DNA from 2 places in the Paenisporosarcina sp. genome. Region 2 is predicted to be linked to the other one. Evidence: a T-box and tRNA genes for the amino acid it is inferred to sense, from the RefSeq annotation. Region 2 holds a T-box; the other holds one or more tRNA genes.

Region 1 (3,422 bases), on a different contig from region 2:
ACTTAGTCCCGTTCATTTTCGGCGCAGGTTTACTCGATCAGTGAGCTATTACGCACTCTTTAAAGGATTGCTGCTTCTAAGCAAACCTCCTGATTGTTTATGCACTCCCACCTCCTTTATCACTTAGCAATTATTTAGGGGCCTTAACTGGTGCTCTGGGCTGTTTCCCTCTTGACAATGGAGCTTATCCCCCACAGTCTCACTGATGAACTCTACACTTAGTATTCTTAGTTTGCAACGATTTGGTACCGAATTACCAGCCCGCATACGTAACAGTGCTTTACCCCTAAGTTATAACATTCATCGCTGCGCCTAAACGCATTTCGGGGAGAACCAGCTAGCTCCGAATTCGATTGGCATTTCACCCCTAACCACAGTTCATCCGCTGATTTTTCAACATCAGTCGGTTCGGTCCTCCACTTAGTATTACCTAAGCTTCAACCTGACCATGGTTAGATCATCCGGGTTCGGGTCTATAACCAGTGACAAACGCCCTATTCAGGCTCGCTTTCACTATGGCTTCAGCATTCTCTGCCTTAACCTGCCACTAGCTATAAGTCGCCGGCTCATTCTTCAACAGGCACGCAGTCAGACGATTTAGTCGTCCTCCTACTGATTGTAAGTTTATGGTTTCATGTTCTTTTCACTCCCCTCCCGGGGTTCTTTTCACCTTTCCCTCACGGTACTGTTTCACTATCGGTCATTCAGGAATATTTAGCCTTACGAGGTGGTCCTCGCAGATTCACACGGAATTTCACGTGCTCCATGCTACTTGGGATTCAATTGGATTGTTTCAATTTTCGACTACGAGACTTTCACTCTCTTTGGTTGAGCATTCCAACTCTATTCGTCTAATTGTCACATTTAATCATTTCAAATTGTCCCACTACCCTTATTACTAAGTTTAGGCTGTTCCCAGTTCGCTCGCCGCTACTACGGGAATCGTTTTTACTTTCTTTTCCTCTAGGTACTAAGATGTTTCAATTCCCTAGGTTCGCTCTTTCTTATTTATTTATTCAATAAGAAGTATTTGAGTTTCCTCATTCGGAGACCTCCGGATAATAGCTTGTTTCCAGCTCCCCGAAGCATTTCGTTGGTAACCACGTCCTTCATCGCTTCTGAATGCCAAGGTATCCCCCATAAACTCTTCATTCCTTGAATTTAAGACTTCTAGAATCTTAATTTTCTTTCAAAACCTTATTGGTTTTTAATGTGGAGGTAAGCGGATTCGAACCGCTGACAGCCGCCGTGCAAAGACGGTGCTCTACCAACTGAGCTATACCCCCGTTGGGCCATTCTGGATTTGAACCAGAGACCTCACCCTTATCAGGGGTGCGCTCTAACCAACTGAGCTAATAGCCCGTTTCTTTTTTGTTATCGACCTAATTTTTAAAAACTTAAATTTTTAAAGGAGGTGATCCAACCGCACCTTCCAGTACGGTTACCTTGTTACGACTTCACCCCAGTCACTAATTCTACCTTAGGCGTCCTCCTCCAAAAGGTTAGAGTAACGACTTCGGGCATAACCAGCTTCCATGGTGTGACGGGCGGTGTGTACAAGGCCCGGGAACGAATTCACCGCTGTGTAGCTGACCAGCGATTACTAGCGATTCCAACTTCATGCAGGCGAGTTGCAGCCTACAATCCGAACTTAGAACGAGTTTTTAGATTAGCTAGTCTTCGCAGATTTGCATCTCATTGTCTCGCCCATTGTAGCACGTGTGTAGCCCAGGGTGTAAGGGGCATGCTGACTTGACGTCATCCCCGCCTTCCTCCGGTTTATAACCGGCAGTCTTTTTAGAGTTCGCTAAGGCAACTAAAAATGAGGGTTGCGCTCGTTGCGGGACTTAACCCAACATCTCACGACACGAGCTGACGACAGCCATGCACCACCTGTGTATACGTTCCAAACGGCACTTTCCTCTTTCAAAGAAATTCGTATCATGTCAAACCCTGGTAAGGTTCTTCGCGTTGCATCGAATTAAACCACATGCTCCACCGCTTGTGCGGGCCCCCGTCAATTCCTTTGAGTTTCACTCTTGCGAGCATACTTCCCAGGCGGGATACTTAACGCGTTAGCTTTGATACTGCGCAGGTCGATCTGTTCAACATCTAGTATCCATTGTTTACGGCTAGGACTACTGGGGTATCTAATCCCATTTGCTACCCTAGCTTTCGTCTCTCAGTGTTAGTAATAGCCCAGTAAAGTGCCTTCGCCATCGGTGTTCTTTCCAATCTCTACGCATTTCACCGCTCCACTGGAAATTCCCTTTACCCCTACTATACTCTAGTCTAATAGTTTCGACTGCGGTTTCGAGGTTGAGCCTCAAGATTTAACAGTTGACTTATTAAACCACCTACAGACGCTTTACGCCCAGTGATTCCGGATAACACTTGCATCCTCCGTCTTACCGCGGCTGCTGGCACGGAGTTAGCCGATGCTTATTCTTCAGGTAACGTCATTTTTTTCCTCCCTGAAAAAAGAGGTTTACAACCCATAGGCCGTCATCCCTCACGCGGTATTGCTCCGTCAGGCTTTCGCCCATTGCGGAAAATTCCCCACTGCTGCCTCCCGTAGGAGTCTGGACCGTGTCTCAGTTCCAGTGTGTCTGATCATCCTCTCAAACCAGATACTGATCGTCGCCTTGGTAAGCCATTACCTTACCAACAAGCTAATCAGCCGCAAGCTTCTCTCTAGGCGGAAATCCATTTCACTCGAAAGCATATGGGGTATTAGCAACCGTTTCCAGTTGTTATCCCCCTCCTAGAGGCAAATTCTTACGTGTTACTCACCCGTCCGCCACTTGAGTTAAAAACTCTCGTACGACTTGCATGTGTAAAGCATACCGCCAGCGTTCATCCTGAGCCAGGATCAAACTCTCTTAAAATTTCCGTGAATTTTTTTTTTTACTTTTGTCTAAAAGCATTTCTATCAAGTTGAATCAGAGAGTACTAAGGAAAATCAATCAGAAAGAGGGAGATTAAAAGAAATAGAATAAACTTCAAAAATTATTTTTATTTTTTATATTCTCAGATTCTCTATTTTCAAGAAATAGAGAATCTGAAACAGAAGTGGCAATTATTCATTTGGATCAGTCCATGAGCTCGAATCAGTTGATCCAAAAATTTTTAGTAAAAATTTCACTAGCAAAATAAAAGAAGCTGTATCCGAAGAATCTTTCCGGAAACGCAAAACAAGTAAAGCAATACTTATCAGAGTCCATGTTGATTTTGGACTAAGATTTAATTCCTGAGCCAATGCGAAAATTTGGTATACTAAAAGGCGACTTTTTAATTTATTCTCCAGAAGATCTGTCTGTAATTTTTTATAATCTTCAATTTCCAAGTTTGTCAATGAATTTAAAGAGTTCTCAACCGGTACATTGTGAAATGGTAAATTCTCAAAAGATCTTGGTTTTAAA
Region 2 (3,422 bases):
CAACAAATCTTTTATTTAAAACATCTCATGTTTTAATCCTGGAAAGGGAGAACGGAAATGGAACAAATATTTCAGCATTTTAGAAAAGAAGAGCAGTCATTTATTGAGCAGGTAGGTGGATGGATCCGTGAAACGGAAGACCGCTACGCACCAAAGCTGACGGACTTTTTAGATCCTCGAGAACAATTTATTGTCCAAGCTATTGCCGGGCAAAATGAGGAAATTGTGACACATTCATATAGCAAATTTGAGGATGCTGAACGTAAGCGTATGTTGATTTCGCCCTCTTATTTTGTTCCTACTGATCAAGACTTCTCAGTAACAATGTTTGAAATAAGTTATCCATCTAAGTTTGTAACGTTAGAACATCCGGATGTGTTGGGTACATTGATGTCTCTTGGATTAGACCGTTCAAAATTTGGTGATATCCGAGTGGATGGCGAGCGAATTGAGTTTGCCGTGGTTTCTGAAGTTGCTGATTTTGTACGTTTAAATATTACTTCCATCGGAAAATCCAAGGTACAAGTTCAAGAGCTTCCAGAAGAACATCTTTTCTTACTCAATACGGAAACGTGGGTAGAAGAATCACATACTGTGAGTTCAATGAGATTAGATACGATTATTGCATCATTATTTAATATATCAAGACAAAAAGCATCTACTTTCATTCATGGTGGAAAAGTGAAAGTAAATTGGGTTGTTCGAGATCAACCAGCTTTTGAATTACATGAATCTGATTTAATTTCGATTCGAGGTTTTGGTCGTATTCGGTTAGGAATGATTGAAGGAAGAACGAAGAAAGACAAGATTCGACTTCAAGTTGGTCGAATGGAGCCGAAATCATAAGAAATATTAAAGAAAATTCGAATTATTGATGTAAACCTTTCTAATGAAAGGTATAATAGTTTGAAACAACGCTAGTTTTAAAGGGGAGATCGAGAAGATGCCATTATCACCATTGGATATACATAACAAGGAATTCGGAAAAGGATTCCGTGGGTACAATGAAGATGAAGTGAATGAATTTTTAGATCAAATTATTAAAGATTTTGAACTTCTATTAAAAGAGAAAAAAGAATTAGAAGAAAAGTTAAAGTCATCTAGTGAACGTGTTGGTCATTTCACTACGATTGAATCTACATTACAAAAATCAATTGTGATTGCACAAGAGGCTGCTGAAGAAGTTCGTCGCAATTCTCAAAAAGAAGCGAAGCTAATTGTTAAAGAAGCTGAAAAAAATGCAGATCGAATTGTGAATGAAGCATTGACGAAAGCTAGACGTATCGCTTTAGAGATAGAAGAACTTAAGAAACAATCAAAAGTATTCCGCAATCGCTTCAAAATGTTAGTTGAAGCTCAGTTAGATTTAATCAATACAGATGATTGGGATCATTTAATGCAATATGAAGTGGACACATCTGAACTAGAGCGAATCGAAACAACTGAAGATTAGAGTTTGCTTGACGATTGTAGTTACTTTCCATATAATAGCTACATATTGATATTAAATACGTTGAAAGAGACAGTATTTTGTGCGCTCAGAAAAGCGATTCGAGGACGGTGGAAGCTCGAACAAGTAGCAATCAAATGAAAATCACTCCTGAGTAAAACCACTGAACGATTGATTGTAAGTGGTTTCGGCTTCACACCGTTAATGTGATCTAAGATGGCAACTTCATTGTTGCAATTAGGGTGGTACCGCGAGTTAAACTTCTCGTCCCTTCATGGGATGAGGAGTTTTTTTATTTTGAGGAGGTTATATTGATGGAATACAAAGACACGTTATTAATGCCGAAAACCGATTTTCCAATGCGTGGAGGATTGCCAACACGCGAACCAGTCATGCAGCAAACTTGGAATGACATGAATCTATATGAAAAAGTGCTTAATCGTACAAAAGGACGTCCGACGTTTATTTTGCATGATGGACCTCCGTACGCGAATGGTGATTTACACATGGGTCATGCGTTAAATAAAGTCTTGAAGGATATGATTGTTCGTCATAAATCGATGACTGGCTACCATGCACCGTATGTTCCAGGTTGGGATACTCATGGTTTACCAATCGAGCAAGCTCTTGCTAATAAGGGAGTAAATCGTAAAGAAATGACAGTAGCTGAATTCCGTAAGCTGTGTGAGAAATACGCTTATGAGCAAATTGATACTCAGCGTGAACAATTTAAGCGTCTTGGTGTGCAAGGTGATTGGGAAAATCCTTATATCACGTTAAAACCTGCTTATGAATCACGTCAAATCGAAGTGTTTGGTGAGATGGCTCGTAAAGGCTATATCTATAAAGGGTTGAAGCCTGTTTATTGGTCACCATCAAGTGAATCAGCTTTAGCTGAAGCAGAAATCGAATATCAAGATAAAAAATCTCCATCCATTTATGTGAGCTTTGATGTGACTGAAGGTAAAGGGGTTGTCGCAGAAGGTACGAAAATTATCATTTGGACAACAACTCCTTGGACGATTCCAGCAAACTTAGGGATTTCCGTAAACCCTGAATTTGATTATGTAATTGTAGATGTCGAAGGTACACATTATTTAATTGCAAAAGACTTATTAGAGTCTGTTGCTACAGCACTAGAGTGGGCGTCTTATGAAGTAATTCAAACGGTTAAAGGTGAACAAATGGACCGTATGGTTGCTAAACATCCACTTTATGATCGTGATTCTTTAGTGATGTTGGGTGATCACGTTACGAATGAAGGCGGAACGGGCTGTGTTCATACTGCACCTGGTCACGGAGAAGAAGATTTCCAAGTAGGAAGAGCATATGGACTTGACGTACTTTCTCCAATTGATGATCGTGGTGTATTGACTGCGGAAGCACCAGGCTTTGAAGGGTTATTTTATGATAAAGCGAATAAAGTCATTACTGAGGCACTAGATGCTGCAGGTGCACTAGAAAAATTAACGTTCTTCACACATTCGGCACCACATGACTGGCGTACAAAGAAACCTGTTATTTTCCGTGCAACTGCACAATGGTTTGCTTCAATCGAAGCATTCCGTGGAGAACTACTTCAAGCGATTAAAGATACGTCATTCACACCAGCTTGGGGCGAAACTCGTCTATTCAACATGGTACGTGATCGTGGGGATTGGTGTATTTCTCGCCAACGTGTTTGGGGCGTTCCAATTCCAGTATTTTACGCGGAAGATGGCGAGCCAATTTTAACAGAAGAAACGATTGCTCATGTGTCTAAAATCTTCCGTGAACATGGCTCGACAGTTTGGTTTGAGCGTGAAGCTAAAGAATTATTACCTGAAGGATTTACTCACCCAGGCAGTCCAAATGGTCGTTTCGTTAAAGAAACTGACATCATGGACGTTTGGTTCGATTCAGGATCATCTCATCAAGCAGTTCTTGATGAAAGAGATGATTTAGTTTATCCTGCTGATTTGTATTTGGAAGG

The links. The T-box of region 2 lies ahead of ileS (isoleucine--tRNA ligase). A T-box ahead of a tRNA ligase gene usually reads a tRNA of that ligase, here a tRNA-Ile.
Region 1: it has a tRNA-Ile gene. The T-box ahead of ileS (isoleucine--tRNA ligase) is inferred to sense a tRNA for this amino acid. The anticodon was not compared.

The regions. Positions count from the first base shown of each region.
Region 1 covers NZ_JBYNRN010000043.1:7,273-10,694, reverse strand. Annotated here, with positions in the region: partial or broken rRNA gene AC3EA5_RS15530 (23S ribosomal RNA) at 1-1,161, opposite strand, end outside; tRNA gene AC3EA5_RS15525 (tRNA-Ala) at 1,214-1,286, opposite strand; tRNA gene AC3EA5_RS15520 (tRNA-Ile) at 1,289-1,362, opposite strand; rRNA gene AC3EA5_RS15515 (16S ribosomal RNA) at 1,408-2,888, opposite strand; gene AC3EA5_RS15510 (hypothetical protein) at 3,080-3,422, opposite strand, start outside.
Region 2 covers NZ_JBYNRN010000039.1:105,819-109,240, forward strand. Annotated here, with positions in the region: gene AC3EA5_RS14735 (YlmH family RNA-binding protein) at 58-846, shown strand; gene AC3EA5_RS14740 (DivIVA domain-containing protein) at 944-1,453, shown strand; T-box leader at 1,505-1,725, shown strand; gene ileS (isoleucine--tRNA ligase) at 1,765-3,422, shown strand, end outside.